DNA from 2 places in the Arthrobacter sp. UYP4 genome. Region 2 is predicted to be linked to the other one. Evidence: predicted binding sites of a transcription regulator. Region 2 holds the regulator's gene; the other holds the start of a gene.
The links. The regulator Rex, encoded in region 2, represses fermentation and respiration genes when NADH is low (regulators of the CRP and FNR family bind a similar motif). The targets are predictions, from matches to a motif close to CTTGTGAANNNNTTCACAAG.

Region 1 (10,640 bases), on a different contig from region 2:
GCGGGCTTCCTCGAGGGCCGGTCCGACGGCATCGGGATCGTTCGCGGCGATCACGATCACATTGGTGCCGCGCTGGGTCTCGGCGTTGATGAAGGACACCTGGCTCGACGCACTGGCGTCCAACGGACCGACCACCTCGGAGGAGGCGAACCCTGCCTCCGTCGCGCCGTCCTCGCCGCCGCCCAGGACCACGTCGGTGTAGGGGTTGTTGAGCTGCTTGGGGATGAACGTGATCGTCTGCTCGCCGTCCGACCCGCTGCCACCCTCGCTGCCGCCGCCCTCGGAGGCAGCGCCGCCGCCGCAGGCGCTGAGGACCAGCGCGGCGCTCGTTGCCAGGGCCGCGAGAGCCGCCCGGCGTCCGGTGGATCCGGAATGGATGAACCTCATTGTTTCTTCCTTTCGATGGGCGCTGGGAACCAGACGCCGGGTGCAACCCCAGGGGGACGGCCTAGGGAAGTGGAGCAGTGCGGACACGCCTGGCATGGCGGGCCCCCTTGATGGCGGACGCGATGTTCGGCGCCACCACCGAGATGATGAGCAAGGAGCCCGTCACGATGATGAGGACCACCTCGGAGACGCGGTCCAGCTTCAGGGCGTAGTTGATGGTGCCGATCAGCAGCACGCCGGCGAGCACACCCGGGATGGAGCCCTTGCCGCCGAAGATCGACACGCCGCCGAGCAGTACCGCCGCGATGACGGCGAGTTCGAGGCCGCTCGCGTTGTCGCTGCGGGCGCTGGAGTACCGCAGGGTCCAGTAGATGCCCGCGAGCGCCGACACGGTGCCGGTGGCCAGGTACAGCAGGAACTTGGAGCGTGCGACGTCGATCCCGACGAACGTCGCCGCTTCCTTGCTGTAGCCGAGGGCGAAGAGCCCGCGGCCGAAGGGCGTGAAGTGCAGGACGACGGCGAAGGCGATGATGAGCAGGACGACGCCGACCATGACGGTGGGGATGCCCGTCCCGCCGATCTTCGAGGTGAAGAAGGCGGTGAGGCCGGGAGGGAAGTTCGCCACGGCGTTGTCGCCGATCACCACGAGCGCCAGGCCCCGGAACAGGGCGAGCGTGCCGATGGTGACGGCGAGGGACGGTAGGCCGAGATACGCGATGAGCACCCCGTTGAAGGCGCCCGCGACGAGGCCTGCCAGCACGCAGATCACCAGGACGAGCGCGATCGGCATGCCGCCCTGCCAGAGGACTCCCATGAGGGCGCTGGTGAGGCCGGCGATGCTCGCGACCGAGAGGTCGATCTCCCCCGAGATGATGACGAGCGTCATCGGCAGGGCGATGAGCAGGGTCGGGATGACGTCGAGGAGCAGGAAGCCCACGGTGACCGGTGAGGCGAACCGCGGGATCACGAGGCTCGCGTAGATCACGACGACGAGCAGCACGTAGATCATGACGGCGTCCCGTCCGAGCAGGATCCGGGCGGCACCGGTGCGCCCCTTGGGGACCGCCAGCACCGTGGAGGTGTCGGCTGCGGCCCGCCCCGGCTTCTGGCGCTTCTCCGCCCGCGGCCTGGTGCTTCCGGATGTTGCGGCCATGCGCCTGCCTTTCGTTGGAGAGCCGGTCTCCGGCTCGTGCGCTTCGGGCTGGACGGCGGTCGGTGCACCTGAGGGATCAGACATTGCGGGCCTCCGCGATCCGGAGCTTGCGCGCCGACCGCACGCCGGCGATCCGGTCGATGACGACGGCGGCGAGGATCAGGATGCCCACGATGGCCTGCTGCCAGAACTTGTCCACGCGCAGCGCGGTCAGGGCGCTCGTGATGGTGGTCAGCAGCAGGGCGCCGATGGCGGCCCCCACGACGGTGCCGCTGCCACCGAAGATCGCGACACCGCCCACCACCGCGGCGGCGACGACGTCGAGCTCGAGGCCCGACCCCGTCGTCGCACCCACCGAGTTGAAGCGGCTCGCGTACAGCACGCCGGCCAGGCCCGCGAGCAGGCCGTTGACGACGAAGGCGAGCAACACCCGGCGCGTCACGGGGATGCCGAAGAGCCGTGCGGCGTCGGGCTCGGACCCGATGGCGTAGAGGTCGCGGCCCGGCCTGGTGCCGAGCATGTAGACGGCCACGATCGCGACGACGACCACCGCGATCAGGGTGATCACGGGGAACCCGAGGACCGTGTCCACCGAGAGGTTGCCGAAGGCCTCGGGACGGTCGCCCGCGAAGTACTGTGTACCGCCGGCCCAGGCGTTGTTGATCCCGCGGAAGATGTAGAGCGTCCCGAGCGTGATGACGAGTGCCGGGACCTTCGCGATGGTGATCAGCAGGCCGTTGAGCGCACCGAGCACCGCGCCGAAGAGCATGCCGAGGACGAACACCGCGATGATCGGCAGGTCCGGTGCTGCAACGAAGATGCTCCCCGTCCCGAACGCCACGAGCCCGAGGATGGACCCGACGGACAGGTCGATGTTCCGGGTGATGATCACGAGTGTCTGTCCGACGGCGAGGATCATCAGGATGGTGGCGTTCAGGAGCAGGTCCTTGATGCCCTGCTCGCTGAGGAAGAGCGGATTGATGGCCGCGGTCACTGCGACGAGCACCACGAGGGCGAGGATCACCGGGAGCTCGCGGAGCCGGAGGAAGGATGCGAACGCCGAGGGCCGCCCGCGCCCCGGGGTGGAGTGCGCGGGAGCCGCGCCTACCGCGCCGTCGACGCTCATCGTGAGGCCTCCAGGGATGCGGTGGCGGCGTGCATGACGGTCTCGGCGGTGGCTTCGGCGCGGTCGAGGCGGCCGGTGATCCGGCCTTCCCGCATCACCAGGACGCGGTCGGCCATGCCGAGCACCTCGGGGAGTTCCGACGAGATCATGAGGATCGCGATCCCCCGGCCCGCGAGCTCGGAGATGAGGCGGTGCACCTCGCTCTTGGTCCCGACGTCGATCCCCCGCGTGGGCTCGTCGATGACGAGGAGCTTGGGATCCGTGGCGAGCCACTTGGCGAGCACGACCTTCTGCTGGTTGCCGCCGGACAGGGTGGAGACGGCGTGCTCGGGCGAGCCGGCCTTGACCTGGAGCCGCTTGCCCCAGGTCTGGGCGGCCTCGCGCTCAGCCCGTCCACTGATGATGCCGAACCTGGCGAGCGAGTGGCGGAGCGTGAGGGCCGCATTCCGCTCGACGGACAGTTCCATGACCAGGCCCTGCTTCCTGCGGTCCTCGGGGACGAAGCCGATCCCGGCGTCGATCGCGGCCCGGGGGTCCTTGCGGCGCAGCGGGCGACCGGACATCTCGACGGTGCCCGACTCGTACCGGTCGATGCCGAACACGGCCCGTGCCACCTCCGTGCGCCCCGCCCCCACCAGCCCGGACAGGGCGACGATCTCGCCGGCCCGCACCTCGAAGTCGATGTCGTGGAAGACACCGGGGCGTGTCAGCCCGCTCACGCGCAGGACGACGTCGCCGGTCTCGGTCTCGGTCTTGGGGAACAGCGCGTCGATGTCGCGGCCCACCATCTCGCGGACGATCGCCTGGACCGACGTCGCCTCCGTCGCGTGGGTGGCGATGTAGGTGCCGTCCCGCATGACGGTGATGCGGTCGCACAGCCCGAAGACCTCCTCGAAGCGGTGCGAGATGAAGAGGATGCCGCTGCCTGCATCGCGCAGGCGGCGGGCGACGGCGAAGAGGCGGTCCACCTCGACCCCGCTCAATGCGGCGGTCGGCTCGTCCATGACCAGGATGCGCGCATCGAGGGAGATGGCCTTCGCGATCTCGATGATCTGCTGGTCCGCGATCGAGAGTCCCTCCGCCACGCGGTCCGGATCGATCGGGACGCCGAGCTGGTCGAAGAGGTCCTTCGCGCGGCGGCGCATCTCCGTGCGGCGGATGAGGCCCAGGCGCCCCTTCGGCTGACGGCCGATGAAGATGTTCTCGGCGACCGTGAGGTCGGGGAAGAGCGTGGGCTCCTGGTAGATGACGGAGATGCCGGCCGCCTTGCTGTCCGCGACGTTGCGGAAGCTCACGGGCTGTCCCCCGACGAGGAACTCCCCGGCATCGGGCTGGTGGACGCCGGCGAGGATCTTCACGAGCGTCGACTTCCCGGCGCCGTTCTCACCCACCAGTGCGTGGATCTCGCCGGCGGCGAGGTCGATCGTCCCGTCCGCCAGGGCGACGACCGGACCGAACGTCTTCAGTGCCCCTCGGAGCGTCAGCACGGGCGTGCGTGCCGGTGCGGCGGGGTCAGGGGTGTCCCCGCCGTGGCCATCAGGATGCGTCACTGCAATCTCCTCGGGAAAAATGAATCGTTTCAGAGCAACGGTTCATACCGAATAGTAGGCGTGACCCAGATCACCGTCAACAGCCCGGATCGAACGGCGATTTCACCTCACGGCCGGTGCCGGCGATCCTGCGGCCGGAGCGAGCGCGGTGGTGCTCCCGCGTTCCACGAGCTCGGGGTCGAAGATCACCTGCCGCCGCCGCGAGGCCGGCCGCTCGATCTCCTCGAGCAGGAGCTCGACGGCCGTGCGCCCCATGAGTTCCGTGGGCTTGCGGACGCTCGTGAGGGGGACGACGGCGGAGGCGGAGAAGTCGATGTCGTCGTACCCGATGAGCGCCAGGTCCTCGGGGATCCGGAGGCCGCGGATCAGCAGGACCGCCTGCATGACGCCGATGGCGAGGAGATCGTTGGCGCAGAAGATCCCGTCGGGCAGCTCCCCCGCCCGGCGCTGCGCGATCGCCTCCCCGACGTCGCGGCCCGCGAGGACCGTCATGGCATCCGCCTCGACGACCTCCAGCACCGCCCCGTCGTGCTCCTCCACGGCCTGGCGTGCCCCCGTCAACCGGTCGGCCACCTGGCGGTAGTCCGCCCTGGTGCCCACGAAGACGATCCGCCGCCGCCCTGCCGCCAGCAGGTGCCGCACCGCCATGTACCCGCCGGCGACGTCGTCCACCGACACCGAACTGCAGCGGCGCTGCGGATCGACGCGGTCCACGAGCACCACGGGCATGCCGCGCTTGCGCAGCGCCTCGACGCGGGGACCCACGTCGCCGACCGGGGAGATGAGCATCCCCTGGACGCGCTGCTGCTCGAAGACGTCGATGTACCTCGCCTCACGTCCGGCGTCCTGGCCGCTGTCCCCCAGCACCACCGTGCTGCCGTTCTCGGCGGCGCAATCCTCGGCGGCACGCGCCAGGGACGAGAAGAAGGGGTTGCCGACGTCGAGCACGATCAGGCCGATGGTGCGGCTCTGGCCCGCCCTCAACTGCCGGGCGGCGTCGTTGCGCACGAACCCGAGGTCGTCGATCGCCCCCTGGACGCGCTCGCGCGTGGCGGCGGAGACTCGTGCGGGGTGGTTCAGCACGTTGGAGACCGTGCCGATCGCCACACCCGCCCGGTCGGCAACGTCCTTGATGCTGACTGGTCGACTGTCCATGGAATCCTCGAAGCTCGGGTCCGGTCCGGACTGCGGTGCCGGCAGGACTGTTGACACTCGGTCTAGGGCAAGGATAACTTTGAAACGTGCTAATGAAACGATTCAAAGGCACGGCAATTCTGGTTACCTCTCCCGACCCGTCCGGGGTGGAGGAAGATCCCGAAGAAATCGCCGCCCGAGGTGTGATGGAGCACCCGGTCGCCATCACGCTGGAGAGAGTACATGACTGTCATCGACGACATTTCGGCGGAGCTGGAGCAGCTCGCCATCGAGGTGCCCTCCTGGGCCTACGGCAATTCCGGAACCCGGTTCAAGGTGTTCGCCACCCCGGGCACGCCGCGTACGGTGCAGGAGAAGATCGCGGACGCGGGCATGGTCAACAAGCTGACGGGCCTGGCCCCGAGCGTGGCCCTGCACATCCCGTGGGACACGGTGGATGACTACGGGATCCTCGCCGAGCACGCTGCGGAGCACGGCGTGAAGCTGGGAACCATCAACAGCAACACGTTCCAGGACGACGACTACAAGTTCGGCAGCCTCACGCACAGCGACGCGACGGTACGGAACAAGGCGATCGACCACATGTACGAGTGCATCGAGGTCATGGACGTCACCGGTTCCCGAGACCTGAAGATCTGGCTCGCGGACGGCTCCAACTACCCCGGCCAAGCCGACATGCGCTCCCGCCAGGACTGGCTGCAGGACTCGCTGCGGAAGGTCTACGACCGCCTCGGAGAGGACCAGCGCCTGGTGCTGGAGTACAAGTTCTTCGAGCCGGCGTTCTACCACACGGACGTCCCCGACTGGGGCACCTCCTACGCACACTGCCTGCAGCTCGGCGAGAAGGCCCTCGTCTGCCTCGACACCGGCCACCACGCTCCCGGGACCAACATCGAATTCATCGTCGCCCAGTTGATCCGCCTCGGGAAGCTCGGGTCCTTCGACTTCAACTCGCGCTTCTACGCGGACGACGACCTGATCGTGGGAGCCGCGGATCCGTTCCAGCTGTTCCGCATCATGGCCGAGGTGGTCCGCGGTGGCGGCCTCTCGCCCGAGAGCGGGATCGCCCTCATGCTCGACCAGTGCCACAACCTGGAGGAGAAGATCCCCGGCCAGATCCGCTCCGTGCTCAACGTGCAGGAGATGACGGCGCGGGCCCTGCTCGTCGACCGTGCCGCGCTGACCGCCGCGCAGGAATCCGGCGACGTGCTGGCCGCCAACGCGATCCTGATGGACGCCTTCTACACCGACGTCCGCCCGGGCCTGGCCTCCTGGCGTGAATCGAACGGCCTCCCGGCCGACCCGATGGACGCCTACCGCGCCAGCGGCTACCAGGACCGGATCAACAGCGAGCGACAGGGCGGCCAGCAGGCCGGATGGGGAGCATGACAGTGACGACGACGACAGGGCCCGCGACCGGCGCCACCACGAACCCCACGGTCAATCAGACCGTGCAGGACCTCATCGAGCGCTCCAACCGCCTGGGCTCGGACAAGCGCACCACGAACTACGCCGGCGGCAACACCTCCGCGAAGGGACTGGGCTTCGACCCCGCCACCGGCGAGGACGTGGAACTGCTCTGGGTCAAGGGGTCCGGCGGCGACCTGGGCACCCTGAAGGAATCCGGTCTCGCCGTCCTGCGCCTGGACCGCATGCGGGCGCTGCGCAGCGTCTACCCCGGCGTGGAGCGTGAGGACGAGATGGTCGCGGCCTTCGACTACACGCTGCACGGCAAGGGCGGTGCCGCACCGTCGATCGACACCGCGATGCACGGCCTCGTCGACGCCGCGCACGTGGACCATCTGCACCCGGACTCGGGCATCGCCATCGCCACCGCGGCCGACGGCGAGGCACTGACCACCACGATCTTCGGGCCGAAGGTCGTCTGGGTGCCCTGGCGCCGGCCCGGTTTCCAGCTCGGACTCGACATCGCCGCCATCAAGGACGCCAACCCCGAGGCCATCGGCACGATCCTCGGCGGGCACGGCATCACGGCCTGGGGCGAGACCTCGGCCGAGGCGGAGGCGAACTCGCTCTGGATCATCGAGACCGCCGAGCGCTACATCGCCGAGCACGGCGCGGCCGAGCCCTTCGGGCCCGCCCTCGAGGGCTACGCCCCGCTGCCGGACGAGGAGCGCCGGGCCAAGGCCGCCGCCCTCGCACCGACCATCCGCGGACTCGCCTCCACCGACAAGGCCCAAGTGGGACACTTCACCGACGACCCCCGTGTGCTGGAATTCCTCGCCTCCAGCGGGCACCCGCGCCTCGGCGCACTCGGCACGAGCTGCCCGGACCACTTCCTGCGCACCAAGGTCAAGCCGCTCGTGCTCGACCTCCCGGCCGGCGCCGACGTGGAGAGCTGCCTGCTGCGCCTGCGCGAACTGCACACCGAGTACCGGTCGGACTACGCCGCGTACTACGACCGGCACGCGACGCCGGAATCCCCCGCGATGCGCGGCGCGGACCCCGCAATCGTGCTGGTGCCCGGCGTGGGCATGTTCTCGTTCGGCGCCAACAAGCAGACCGCCCGCGTCGCCGGGGAGTTCTACCTCAACGCCATCAACGTGATGCGCGGCGCCGAAGCCATCTCCACCTACTCCCCCATCGAGGAGAGCGAGAAGTTCCGCATCGAGTACTGGGCCCTCGAGGAGGCCAAGCTCGCGCGGATGCCCAAGCCCAAGTCCCATGCGGGACGCATCGCCCTGGTGACGGGAGCGGCGTCGGGCATCGGCAAGGCCATCGCCACGCGCCTGGCCGCCGAGGGTGCGTGCGTTGTGATCGCGGACCTGAACATCGACAGCGCGGGCGCGGTGGCCGAGGAACTCGGCGGCCCCGACGTCGCCATCGGCGTCCAGGCCGACGTCACCGACCCCGCCCAGGTGCTCCAGGCCGTGCAGGCCGCCGTGCTGGCCTTCGGCGGACTGGACCTCGTGGTCAACAACGCCGGACTGTCCATCTCCAAGCCGCTGCTCGAGACCACCGAGAAGGACTGGGACCTGCAGCACAACGTCATGGCGAAGGGCTCCTTCCTCATGTCGCAGGCCGCCGCGAAGGTGCTGATCGAGCAGGACATGGGCGGGGACATCATCTACATCTCCTCCAAGAACTCCGTGTTCGCCGGCCCCAACAACATCGCCTACAGCGCCACGAAGGCGGACCAGGCGCACCAGGTTCGCCTCCTCGCCGCCGAACTCGGCGAATACGGCGTCCGCGTCAACGGCATCAACCCCGACGGAGTGGTCCGCGGCTCCGGGATCTTCGCCGGCGGCTGGGGTGCCAAGCGCGCCGCGGTCTACGGCGTCGAGGAGGACAAGCTGGGCGAGTACTACGCCCAGCGCACCCTGCTCAAGCGCGAGGTGCTGCCGGAGAACGTCGCCAACGCGGTCGCCGTCCTGACCTCGGCCGAACTCTCGCACACCACGGGCCTGCACATCCCCGTGGACGCGGGCGTCGCCGCCGCGTTCCTGCGCTGACATGGCCGGGAGTCGGAGCGGGACCTCGGCGCAGGCGTTCGCCGCCGTCGACATCGGGGCGTCCTCCGGGCGCGTGATCCTCGGCACCATGACGGACGCGGGACCCGAACTCGTCACGGTGCACCGCTTCCCCAACGGGGTGCAGTTCCTCGGGGGCGCGCTGCGCTGGGACGTCGAGGCACTGTTCGCCGAGGTCCTGACCGGCCTCACTGCCGCGGCGGCTGCCGCGGCAGCGGCCGGGACCACGGTGACCAGCATCGGGATCGACACCTGGGCCGTGGACTACGGGCTCGTGGACGACACCGGAGCGCTCCGGCACCTGCCGTTCAGCTACCGCGACGGACGCACCGAGGCGACCATCGGCGTCGTGCACGCGGCGCTGCCGCCGGAGCGGCTCTACGCCCGCACAGGACTGCAGTTCCTGCCGTTCAACACCCTCTACCAGCTGGCTGCGGAGCGGTCCCTGTCCGGGGTCCAGGCCCTGCTGATCCCGGACCTGCTGGCCTACCGGCTCACCGGCGAGCGCCGCACCGAGGCCACGAACGCCTCCACCACCGGCCTGCTCGACGCCGCGACGGGCACGTGGGCCCAGGACCTCCTCGAAGCGCTCGGACTGCCGGCCGACCTCTTCCCGCCGCTCGTGGAGCCCGGGAGCGTGGTCGGGCACCTGCTGCCCGCCATCGCTGCGGGAACAGGGCTGCCGGAGACCACCGCCGTCGTCGCCGTCGGGTCCCACGACACCGCGTCGGCGGTGGCCGCGGTGCCGGCCGGGTCGACCCGTTTCGCCTACATCTCCTCCGGGACCTGGTCGCTCGTCGGCGTCGAGCTCGACACGCCCATCCTCGGTGACGGGAGCCGTGCGGCGAACTTCACCAACGAGCGTGGTGTGGACGGCACCATCCGGTACCTGCGCAACACCGGCGGCCTCTGGCTCCTGCAGGAGTGCCTGCGCGAGTGGAGCGTCGAGGGGCCGGAGCCGGACCTCCTCGGACTGCTCGCCGCCGCAGGGGAGCTGCCCGCGGGCGGGCCCGTGATCGACGCCGACAGCAACGACTTCCTCGCGCCGGACCGGATGCCGGCTCGCATCCGGCGGGCCGCGGAGGCCGCCGGCCATGCTGCGCCGTCGTCCCGGGCGGCCGTGGTGCGGTGCATCCTGGACAGTCTCGCGGAGGCCTACGCCCGCACGCTCCGGGACGCCGTCCGGCTGTCCGGACATGCCATCGACGTCATCCACGTGGTGGGTGGTGGGTCGCAGAACGCCCTGCTGTGCCAACTGACCGCGGACCGGACCGGGCTGCCGGTCCTCGCAGGTCCCGTGGAGGCGACGGCGCTCGGCAATGTCCTCGTCCAGGCGCGGGCAGCCGGTCTGGTCGCCGCCGGCCCGGGACTCGCCGGGATCAGGGAGGCGGCGCGCGCCGCGGCCCGCACGGTGCGCTACGAGCCCGCGGACCTCGCGGCGCTGTCCCCGGCGGGGTAGCCGGACGGCGGCGGGAACCTCACATCCGGCCGAAGACGGAACGGATGATGGCGAACACGCCGTAGCAGACGAGTCCGATCGCGATCACCGTCAGGACGTGGACACCGAACGGGTGGTACTGGAGCGCCTTCAGGCTGCCATCCAGTCCGGTCGATTCCTGCGGATCGCGGTTCAGCCCCGCAATGACGAAGAGCCCTCCGACGAGGAGCAGAGCGAGTCCCTTGGCCACGTGCCCCACGACGCCGAGGAGGTCGATCAGCCGTCCGCGGGTGGTGTCCTCGAAAGTGCGCAGCTCCGGCCGGAAGCCGCGTCGGATCCC
Region 2 (10,640 bases):
CTCGCCCACGTGCACCTGACCGATGGAACGCCCAACGGGAAGGACGAGCATCTCCTCCCGGGGCAGGGGCAACAGCGGTGCGCCGAGGCACTCGAACACCTCGCAGGGGCGGCGTGGGACGGCGTGGTGGCCGTCGAGGTCAGCACGCGCCGGGCACGGGGCGCGGGGGAGCGCGAGGAATGGCTCGCCGAGACCCTCCGCTTCGCGCGTTCGCACCTGCGCCACTGAGCGGCGCCGACGTCCCGGCCGCCCGGCCGGTCGCTCGGGCCGTTGAACGAGGAATGGCGCCGGTGGACGGTCCAGATGCTGGGGGAATCATCTGTTGCCACCGACGCCGGACCGGATCAGGAATTCCGGTCCCCATCACTCGCACCCTTATGAGGTAGTTGGAACACTAGGCCCCCAACTTGTGCCGCGACGACGAGGATGCTGGGAGAAGGCTGGTAGCCCTCGTGGCAGGATGGGGCCATGACTCCGCAAGCAACGCAGCGCATCGCCTTCCTCGGCTGCGGTTCGATGAACGAATCCATCCTCGCCGGGCTGCTCGCCGCCGGGCTGGACCCCACTCTGGTCACCGCCACCGTGCGGCGCGCCGAGCGTGCGGCGGAGCTGCGCCGGCGCCACGGGATCGAGGCCCTCGCCACCGCCGAGGACGACGGCGCGAACGTCGCCGCGGTCCGCAACGCGGACGTCGTCGTCCTGGGCGTGAAGCCGGTCGGCATCGTCCCCCTCGCCCGTGAGGTCTCGCCCGCGCTCGAACCGACCGCCGTCGTCCTGAGCGTCGCCGCCGCGGTGTCCATCGCGATGATCGAGGCGGCGCTGCCCGCGGGGCAGCCCGTCATCCGGTCCATGCCCAACACGCCGTCGCGCCTCGGACGGGGCGTGCTGTCCATCTCGGCCGGCACCTCGGCGGGGCCGGAGCTCATGGCGCAGGCCCGGGAACTCCTGCGGCCGGCCGGTACGGTCGTCGAGATCCCGGAGGCCCAGGTCGACGCGCTGTCGGCCGTCAGCGGCTCGGGACCGGCGTACGCGTTCTACCTCGCGGAAGCCATGGCGGCCGCGGGCGAGGAACTCGGCCTGGACCCCGGGCTGGCCGAGCTGATCGCCCGCGAGACGGTCGCCGGAGCCGGGTTCATGCTGGCGGAGGAGGGCGCCGACGCCACGGCGCTGCGACGGGCCGTGACCAGCCCCAACGGGACGACGCAGAGCGCCATCGAGACCTTCGACAAGCTCGGACTGGCGCACATAGTGACCGCCGGCGCGCAGTCCGCCACCGCCCGCGCGGCGGCGATCACCCGTGAGCTGGCAGGGCCGCCGTCCGCCTGACCGGCCGCAGCGCCCAAAGCCCCAGCAGCGCCACCGGCAGGACCACGCCGAGTGCCGTGAAGAGCCGCAGGGGCAGCGGCCCCTCGCCCGACACGGCCCCCGTGAGGGTGAGGGTCACGGTGATGGAGGAGAACATCATGACGGGCACGAGGGCGGCCAGCAGCACCCGGACGGCTGTGCGCCGTGCGCCCTCCTCCGGGGCGGACAGGTAGGCGGCGGGGAAGACCAGCGCGATCCAGACCCAGTGGTGGAACCAGGAGATCGGTGAGATCGCGAGCATCACGACGGCGTTGGCGGCGATCGCCCGGACGGTGTCGCCGGCGTCGTCCGCCCGCCGGATCGCCAGATACCCGACGGCGATCACTGCGAGGGACGCCAGCGCCCACACGGGCCGCTGCAGGGATCCGGGCAGGCCGGACTGGGCCACGATCGAATTGAGCGACACGTTGTAGAGGTCGGCCGTCGCCCCCACGCGGGAGGCGTCGAACAGTGCATCCAGCCAGAAGACCGCGGACTCGCGGGGGGCGAGGACCCACCCGAGGGCGACGGTGGAGCCGAAGGACGCCGCCAGCCAGGCGAGGGAACGCCAGTCCCTCCGGGCCAGGTAGACCAGCCCGAACGCGAGCGGGGTCAGCTTGATGCCCGCGGCGATCCCGACGAGGACGCCGGAGGGCAACCGCGTGGAGCGCAGCAGGTCGGTGAGGACCAGGACCATCAGGAGGGCGTTCACCTGCCCGAAGCCGAGGCCTTCCCGCCAGGGTCCGCTGAGGCCGAGGACGAGCATCGTCGCGAGCACGGCGACGGCGGTGTGCCGCGGCGCCGTCGCGCCCGCGGGGCGGGCCGAGCGCAGGTACCGCACCACGAGGGCCGCGACGCCTGCCAGGCAGCCGCAGGACAGCGCGGTGACGATGCCGAGGGCCACGGACTGCGGCACGAGCGCGAGGGGCACGAACAGGATCGCGGCGAACGGGGGATAGGTGAAGGGCAGGCCGCGCGTGTCGGTCTGCACGAGGGCGTCGTCGTACAGGTCCTTGTCGCCCGCCCGGCCGAGCAGCGCGAGCGCGCCCTCCCGGTAGACGGAGAGGTCGAGTCCGTGGATCTGCGCGGCAGCGACGACGACGGCGAGCACGAGGGCACCCCCGAGGGCCGATGCGGCCGCCGGCCGGAACGCGGGGCGGACGCGGGCCGGGGTAGCGGGGTCCGGCTGCGGGGAACCGGGCCCCCGCCGCATGCTAGGGACGGCCGGCAAAGCGCTCGAGCAGATCCACGTGGCCCGAGACGATCAGCATGTCCCGGCCGGATACCTTCGTGTCGGGCCGGGCGTAGGTGAAGTCCTCGCCCGGGGACTTCACCCCGACGACCGTGACGCCGTACTTGGAACGCACGGAGGACTCGGCGAGGGTGAACCCCTGGGTCTCCTTCGGCGGGTACATCTTCACGATCGCGAAGCCGTCATCGAACTCGATGAAGTCCAGCATGCGACCGCCGACCAGGTGCGCGGCGCGCTGCCCGGCGTCGGCCTCGGGATAGATCACGTGGTTCGCGCCGATGCGCTTGAGGATCTTGCCGTGCGAGGGCGTGATCGCCTTGACCCAGAGATGGTCGATCCCGAGGTCCACGAGGTTCGCCGTGATGAGCACACTCGACTCGATCGAGGTCCCGACGCCGACGACGGCGGCGGAGAACTCCTGCGCGCCGAGCTGGCGGAGGGAGTCGATGTTCGTGGCGTCGGCCTCGACGACGTGCGTGAGGATGCTCGCGAACTTCTGCACCAGCTGCGGATCGCGCTCGATGGCGAGCACCTCACGGCCCTGCCGGACCAGCTGCTCGGCGGTGGCCGCACCGAAGCGGCCGAGGCCGATCACGAGGACGGGTGCGTTGTGGGCGGGTCTTTCAGCCAATGATCGGCCTCTCGTCGGGGTAGCGGTACAGCGTGCTGCGTTGCCTCAGCGCCAGGGCCGAGGCGAGCGTGATGGTGCCCATGCGCCCGGCGAACATCAGGGCGGACAGGACGTACTTGCCCGCAGGGGGCAGTTCGGCGCTGAGGTTGGTGCTGAGGCCCACGGTCGCGAAGGCCGAGATGACCTCGAAGACCACCTTGTCGAGCGGCTCGTCGGAAAGCGCGAGGATCAGGCCGCTGCCGACGAGGACGAGCGTCGCACCCATGAAGATGACCGAGATCGCGACGCGCATGGCACCGTGCGGGATGGTGCGGCCCCAGGCGCGGACGTCGGCGTCACCCCGCGCCTCGGCGACGATCGCGAGGAACATGACCGCGATCGTGGTGACCTTGATGCCGCCGGCCGTGGACGCGGACCCGCCGCCCGCGAACATGAGCGCGTCCGTGAGGAGCATCGTCGTCGTGTTCATGTCGTTCTGGTCCACGAGGTTGAACCCGCCGGAGCGTGTCATCACGGAGGCGAACAGGGCGTGGATGCTCTTGTCGACCACGCTGAGTCCGGAGATCGTGCGGTCGTTCTCCCACTCGAGGAAGCCCCAGCCGAACGTCCCCGCGACGAGGAGGATCAGCGACACGGACACGGTGAGCTTGGCGTGGAGCGTCCACTTGCTGAACCGGTGGCGCACCTGGACGAGCACCATGACCACGGGGAACCCGAGGCTGCCGAGGAACACGCCGACCATGAGCGGTGTCAGGATCCAGAGGTCCGTCTCGTAGGGCACCAGTCCGTCGCTGTGCGGTGTGAATCCCGCATTGTTGAAGGCGGAGATCGAGTAGAAGATCCCGTGCCACAGCGCCTGCCACCACGGTTCGCCGAGGATCATGAAGCGGGGGATGAGGACGACGGCGAGCACGATCTCGATGACCACGGAGGTGACGATGACGATCCGCAGGAGCGTGCCGATCTCCCCCAGGCGGCTGGCGTTGTTCAGCGCCTCCTGGGCCAGCAGCTTGCCGCGCACGCCGAGCCGCTTGCTCACGATGAGCGCGAGCAGGGATGCGAGCGTGAGGGTGCCCAGTCCGCCGATGAAGATGCCGAGCAGGATCACCAGCTGCCCGAAGAAGGACCAGTGGGTGGCCGTGGAGACGACCGTGAGCCCGGTGACGCAGACGGCGGACACCGCAGTGAAGAAGGCGTCGTGCAGGACCGTGACCTCGCCGCTGGTGGTCGCGATCGGCAGGCTCAGGAGCGCGGTGAACAGCAGGATGACGCCGCTGAAGATGAACAGGGCGAGCCGGGCGGGAGAGCTGTTGGCGAAGGAGTCGACGAAGTCACGGATCGAGGCCAGCAGCCTGAAGTATCCGTTCTGATCGTCCTTCAGCCACCGCGGCTGTTGACTTAGCATTGACGCCCGCTCTGCCCCGTCTGCCGGTCCTCCCGCCGAAGCGGCACGGTGACCGCCCCTTGTTGTCTTCCTGCAGTAGTAAAGCATCTCACCCGCGGGCATCGTCGGAATATCCGCCATCGCGTAGCCTTGCAGGGATGTCTACGCACTCCGGGCCAGCGGTACCCCTCCAGGTCGTCTGGGACGATTCGATGCTGGCCTACGACTTCGGTGGCCTGCACCCCATGAATCCCGAGAGGCTGCACCTGACGGCCCGCCTCACGCGGGACTGCGGCCTGCTCGACCGCCGGGGAGTGACGGTCGCGCGGCCCTTCGTGGCATCGGACGAGGACCTCGCCTGCGTCCACAGCCCCGACTACATCAGCGCCGTCCGGCTCGTCAGCAGCAATCCGGACAGATCCGACGCCGCGCACGGACTCGGCACGGAGGACAATCCCGCCTTCGCCGGGATGCACGAGGCCAGTGCTCGTCTGGCCGGCGGTTCGCTCGGTGCCGCCGATGCCATCCTGCAGGGCACGACCGTGCGGGCGGTCAACTTCGGCGGCGGCATGCACCATGCAGCGCGCTCGCGGGCCAGCGGCTTCTGCATCTACAACGACGCCGCCGCCTCCGTCCAGCGGCTGCTCGACCGCGGCGCGCAGCGCGTCCTCTATATCGACGTCGACGCCCACCACGGGGACGGGACGCAGAGCATCTTCTGGGACGACCGCCGCGTCATGACGATCTCCCTCCACGAGACGGGCATGAGCCTCTTCCCGGGCACGGGCTTCGCCAACGAGACGGGAGGGCCCGGCGCCGAGGGCTACGCCGTCAATGTGGCCCTGCCGACCGTCGCGGGCGATGCCGCCGTCCTGCGGGCCTTCCACGCCGTCGTGCCGCAGCTCGCCGGGGCCTTCGCGCCCGACGTGATCGTCAGCCAGCACGGCTGCGACTCCCACCGTGAGGATCCCCTGACGAACCTCCGGGTGAGCGTGGACGCCCAGCACGCGATGATGGTCGCCGTGCGGGATCTGGCGGACCGCCTGTGCGGCGGGCGGTGGATCGCCACCGGCGGGGGTGGGTACGCACTCGCGAGCGTGGTGCCCCGTGCCTGGACGCTGCTCGTCGCGGTCGCGGCGGGCGCCGCACTGGGTCCGGGCAGCGAGGTACCCGCAGCCTGGCGCGAGTACGTCCTCGAGCGGCACGGGATCGATGCACCCCGCCTGATGGGGGACGGTGCGGATACGTGGTGGCGTTCCTGGGAGGTCGGCTACGACCCCGATGATGACCTGGACCGCACGGTGATGGCGACGCGCAAGGCCGTGTTCCCGCTGCACGGATTGGATCCCTGGTTCGACTGATGCGTCGGGTCGCAGGATGCCCGGCGGCGTATATATCGCTAGGGTAGGCGGATGGGTATCGATGATGTTTTCGCTGTCATCGCCGAAGGAACACGCAGGCAGATCCTCAAGAACCTGCGGGACGGCGACAAAGCGGTGGGGGAGCTCGTTGTCGAGCTGCAGGTGAGCCAGCCGACGGTGTCGAAGCACCTGAAGGTCCTGAGGGAAGCGGGACTGGTCACCATGAGGGCGCAGGGCCAGAAGCGGTACTACTCGCTGGATCCGGCGCCGCTCGACCACGTGCGGAACTGGCTCGCCGACTTCGAGGCGTCCGCGACGCAGGCGGGTACGGCCCTCGGGGAACCGGCCGGGGAGGCATCGGCTGACGCGACGCCGGAAGCAGCGACAGATGCGGATGTCGGCGCTGCCGGGGCCGCGGAGATCGCCGAGACCGGGGTGCTGGCTGCAGCGGTGCTCGCCGCCCCGCAGCCTCCGACCGGGGTCGAGGCCGTCCGGCCGCCCATCGGGAGGACCATGGGACGCGCAGCCGAGCGTGCCGCGGATCTGTTGTCGCAGCTGCGGCGGCGTCGCGAATCGTAGGGCCTTCCCACGACGGACGCCTGGGTGACGCACAGTCCTTTCACTTTGGTCACAGGAGCCACTAGAGTTGTTCCTTAGGCGAAAATCCAGACAGCTCAGGACGACACGCCGGAGAGTCCCTCCAGGGGTGTCCTCCCCGATGCCGGTCTCAGGGTGAACAACAGCCTTCGTGCAAAGGAAAAGTGGTGAGATGGCAGACGGGAACAACTTCTCGGATGTGCAGTTCCTGACGGTCGCGGAAGTGGCCGAGCTCATGCGTGTCTCGAAGATGACGGTGTACCGGCTCGTCCATGCCGGTGACCTCCCTGCGGTGCAGTTCGGCCGCTCGTACCGCGTCCCCGAATCGGCGGTCGAGGCCTTCCTCCTCGCCGCGCAGGTCGAGGGCCAGTCCGAGAGCGCCTGAGGCCGGGTCCGCGCGTCCAGTCCGTTGTTCAAACGGATGTACCCTGTTAAGGAGCGTTTTGGGCGGGCCTAGGCCCGCTCGATTTATTGCATCATCCGGGCGACTGCCAGACGGCAGGTGCCGACGTCATGACCAGGGACGGCCTTCCGGCTACGAGCCTGATGCCGCCCTGGCAACAGAACAAGTTTGTGAGGACTCTATGGGTTCAGTTATCAAGAAGCGCCGCAAGCGTATGGCGAAGAAGAAGCACCGCAAGCTGCTTCGCAAGACCCGTCACCAGCGCCGCAACAAGAAGTAGGCAGGCGCCCGGCCACGAGCCGGGGTGTGCAGACCGGCCCGGATCCCCGCCCTCGAGGCGTCGGATCCGGGCCGTCGTCGTTCCCCGGCCCTGCGGATCGCGCAGAAGGCATCGCGCAGAGGGCAGAGCCGGGCCGCGGCGTCAGCGGCCCCGGAAGCGTGAGAAGCCGCGCCACAGGCCGTAGACGGACCCGACGAGCGTGGCGGCGCTGAGGCCGAAGGTGGCCGCACGCCGACCGCTGCGGAAGTCGTAGACGGGCCAGTTGTTGGCGCGTGCATGACGGCGCAGCTTCCTGTCCGGGTTGATCGCGACGGGGTGGCCGACAGCGGTGAGCAGCGGGATGTCGTTGTACGAGTCGCTGTAGCCCCAGCACCGTGCGAGGTCGAGGTGCTCCCTCTCGGCGACCGCCAGGACGGCAGCGGCCTTCGCCGAGCCGTGCAGGAAGTCGCCCACCAGCCGTCCGGTGTAGAGCCCGTCGATGACTTCGGCCACCGTCCCGAGCGCGCCGGTCAGGCCGAGCCGGCTGGAGATGACGGCGGCGACCTCCACGGGCGTGCCGGTCACGAGCCAGACCTGCCGGTTCGAGGAGAGGTGCTGTTCAGCGAGGGCGCGGGCGCCGGGCCAGATCTTCGAGGCGATCATCTCGTCGTAGACCTCCTCGCCGAGGGCCAGGATGTCCTCGTGGGCGATCCCGATCGCGAAGGCGAGGGCGGCCTCGCGCACCGCATCCACGTCGGTCATCGTCTCGCCGCGCATGATGAAGCGCAGCTGCTTCCAGGCCAGTCCAGCCGCGAAACGGAGGGTGAACGCCTTCCGCTGGTACATCTTGCGCGCTACGTGGAACAGGCTCGCGCCCCGCATGAGGGTGTTGTCGACGTCGAAGAACGCGGCCTCGCCCGGAGGCGGCGCCGGAGGCTCTGGGGAGGGCTGCGTGCCCTGGATGGCGTCCGGCATGCTCCGAGTCTAGTTCTTCGCTCCGCGGGCCTGCCCCTGCCAGTACGGTGGAGGCATGGAATCGACCGCTGACGCGCCGGGAAGCGGCGTCGTGCTCCTCACGCGCCCGGACTGCCACCTCTGCGAGGACGCGCGCGCAGTGGTGGACCGTGTGACCAGGGACCTCGGGATCGGCTGGCGGGAACTGTCCGTGACCGATGCCCCGGCACTCGGGCAGCAGTTCGCCGAGGAACTCCCCGTCCTGTTCATCGGTGGGGTGCAGCGTGACTTCTGGTCGATCGACGAGGCGAGGCTGCGCAGGCTGCTGTCCTAGGCCCTCCGGGTGCTGTCAGGGCGTGCCGGTCCGGCTTGGAGGCCCCGCGTCGTCGGCATACAGTGGTTCTACTTCCGCCCCGACGACGCCGGGGGACCAGGAACCACCGCCCGCTCGCGGTGGTGCTAGCAACGGAGCCGATGACAGTGACAACGCCGGACATGCCAGGCCTCCACCCCGTGGGTGATTCGTCACGCCATATCCCGCCCGCCTCGGTGGCCCGCCTGACCATCTATCTGCGGGCCCTCAACTCGCTGCTCGCCGAGGGGATCGAACGCGTGTCCTCCGAGGAGCTCGCGGATGCTGCCGGGGTCAATTCGCCCATGCTGCGCAAGGACCTCTCCTACCTGGGGTCGTACGGCACCCGGGGGGTCGGGTACGAGGTGCAGTACCTGAACCGGCAGATCTCGATCGCCCTCGGGCTGACGCTGGACTGGCGCGTGGCGATCATCGGCGCCGGCAACCTCGGCCGCGCGCTGGCGGGCTACTCCGGCTTCGTCTCGCGCGGCTTCGAGATCGTCGCGATCTTCGACGCCGACCAGCTCGTCGTCGGGTCCGAGGTCGGCTACCTCCGCGTGAGCGCCGTCGACGACCTCGAGGCCGTGCTGGAGCGGACCCGCACCAACATGGCGGTCCTGTCCGTGCCGGGCGCCGTGGCGCAGGAGCTGTGCGACCGCCTGGTGGACGCTGGGATCTCCAGCATCCTCAGCTTCGCGCCCGTGGTGCTCCAGGTGCCGCCGCACGTGCAGCTGCGGAAGGTGGACATGTCCACCGAACTGCAGATCCTCGCCTATCACGCGCAGCGGGCGCAGGAGACGGACCTCGATCCGATCTCCCGCGCCCAGTAGGTATCGCTGCGGAGGTCCCGCTCAGTAGCCGAGCTTCCTCGGTGCGAAGTAGGGCCGCGCGGGCTTCGCGTAGGTCAGGACGACGCCGGCCACGCCGAGGAGCATGACGATCACGCTCAGGGCGAGCGAGAGTCCTGAGGGCTGGACCGCGGCCTGGCCGGTCGCCTCTGCAGCCTGGCCCACGAGCGGGAGGAGGAGGAAACTGCTGAGGACGGACAGGACGTTGAGCCCTGCCAGCACGGTCGCAGTGATCCTCGCCCAGTTGTGGCCCTTCCTGATGAAGACGGCCAGCACGATGTACACGGCGGTGAAGAGGGCCGCGAAGACGATCCCCAGGCCCACGCCGATGGATGCTCCCGGAGCATCCGGCACGGGGGTGGTCAGGCCCGAGACGACGGACGCCACGAGGTAGAGGATGCCCGCCGCCAGGATGAGGTAGTACGCCCGCTGGACCTCCGTGGGTGCGGGACCCCTGTCCGCCGGGCCGGATCCCCCGGCGGGGGGCGTCGGGTAGGCGTAGCTGGAGGGCTGCGCCGACTGGTAGCCGTACCGGCCCCCACCGTCGCCCTGTCCGTAGGCGCCGGGCCGGCCGTGTCCGTCCTGGCCGGCACCGCCTGTGCCGGGCGCGCTCCACGGCTGTCCCTCGCCCTGCCTGTTGCCCTGCCCGTTCGGGTCGTCCTGTGGCGTGCTCATCGCTGCGTCCTCCGTTGCGGTTCGAATGTCCATCCACCCGCCGGAGCCCCCATGGACGTGCCTTTCGTGGATGCGGTCATCGTCAGCCTAGTTCGTCGGCCGCGGCCGCGGACAGGGGCCGACGGCAACGGCCGACGCCGTCCAGGGGACGACGTCGGCCGTGAGCGTGCTGCCGGCCGGCCCAGCGGCCGGGATGCGGGACTAGACCGTGACGACGGCGGGAGCCACGAAGGCGGCTTCGATGGTGATGGTCACCTTGTCGCCGACGAGGACGCCGCCCGCTTCGAGTGCTGCGTTCCAGGTCAGGCCGAAGTCCTTGCGGGAGATGGTGGTGGAGGCGGAGACGCCTGCGCGGGTCGCGCCGAAGGGGTCCACGGCCACGCCGTTGAACTCGGCGTCGAGGACGACCGCCTTGGTGATCCCGCGGATGGTGAGGTCTCCGTGGATCTCGTAGGTCTCGCCGGAGCCGGTGTGGGAGGTGGAGACGAAGGTCATCTCGGGGAACTGCTCGACGTCGAAGAAGTCGGCGCCCTTGACGTGCCCGTCGCGGTTCTCGTCGCCCGAGGTGAACGACGCGGTC

Region 1: a site for Rex is predicted at 5,461-5,480, ahead of rhaI (L-rhamnose isomerase). Genes of this name have one in related genera too.

What each region holds. Positions count from the first base shown of each region.
Region 1 is NZ_JBXAVU010000006.1:36,660-47,299, reverse strand. It holds gene rhaS (rhamnose ABC transporter substrate-binding protein) at 1-387, opposite strand, end outside; gene AC0Z9V_RS16740 (ABC transporter permease) at 449-1,540, opposite strand; gene AC0Z9V_RS16735 (ABC transporter permease) at 1,617-2,666, opposite strand; gene AC0Z9V_RS16730 (sugar ABC transporter ATP-binding protein) at 2,663-4,216, opposite strand; gene AC0Z9V_RS16725 (LacI family DNA-binding transcriptional regulator) at 4,319-5,371, opposite strand; gene rhaI (L-rhamnose isomerase) at 5,594-6,760, shown strand; gene AC0Z9V_RS16715 (bifunctional aldolase/short-chain dehydrogenase) at 6,763-8,844, shown strand; gene AC0Z9V_RS16710 (rhamnulokinase) at 8,846-10,321, shown strand; gene AC0Z9V_RS16705 (DUF1206 domain-containing protein) at 10,341-10,640, opposite strand, start outside.
Region 2 is NZ_JBXAVU010000001.1:1,624,529-1,635,168, reverse strand. It holds gene AC0Z9V_RS07725 (sugar phosphate isomerase/epimerase family protein) at 1-228, shown strand, start outside; gene proC (pyrroline-5-carboxylate reductase) at 469-1,326, shown strand; gene AC0Z9V_RS07715 (glycosyltransferase 87 family protein) at 1,292-2,575, opposite strand; gene AC0Z9V_RS07710 (potassium channel family protein) at 2,559-3,227, opposite strand; gene AC0Z9V_RS07705 (TrkH family potassium uptake protein) at 3,220-4,632, opposite strand; gene AC0Z9V_RS07700 (acetoin utilization protein AcuC) at 4,770-5,972, shown strand; gene AC0Z9V_RS07695 (ArsR/SmtB family transcription factor) at 6,024-6,551, shown strand; gene AC0Z9V_RS07690 (helix-turn-helix domain-containing protein) at 6,742-6,954, shown strand; gene AC0Z9V_RS07685 (30S ribosomal protein bS22) at 7,154-7,252, shown strand; gene AC0Z9V_RS07680 (HAD family hydrolase) at 7,394-8,206, opposite strand; gene AC0Z9V_RS07675 (glutaredoxin family protein) at 8,262-8,519, shown strand; gene AC0Z9V_RS07670 (redox-sensing transcriptional repressor Rex) at 8,660-9,367, shown strand; gene AC0Z9V_RS07665 (hypothetical protein) at 9,389-10,060, opposite strand; gene AC0Z9V_RS07660 (YceI family protein) at 10,262-10,640, opposite strand, start outside.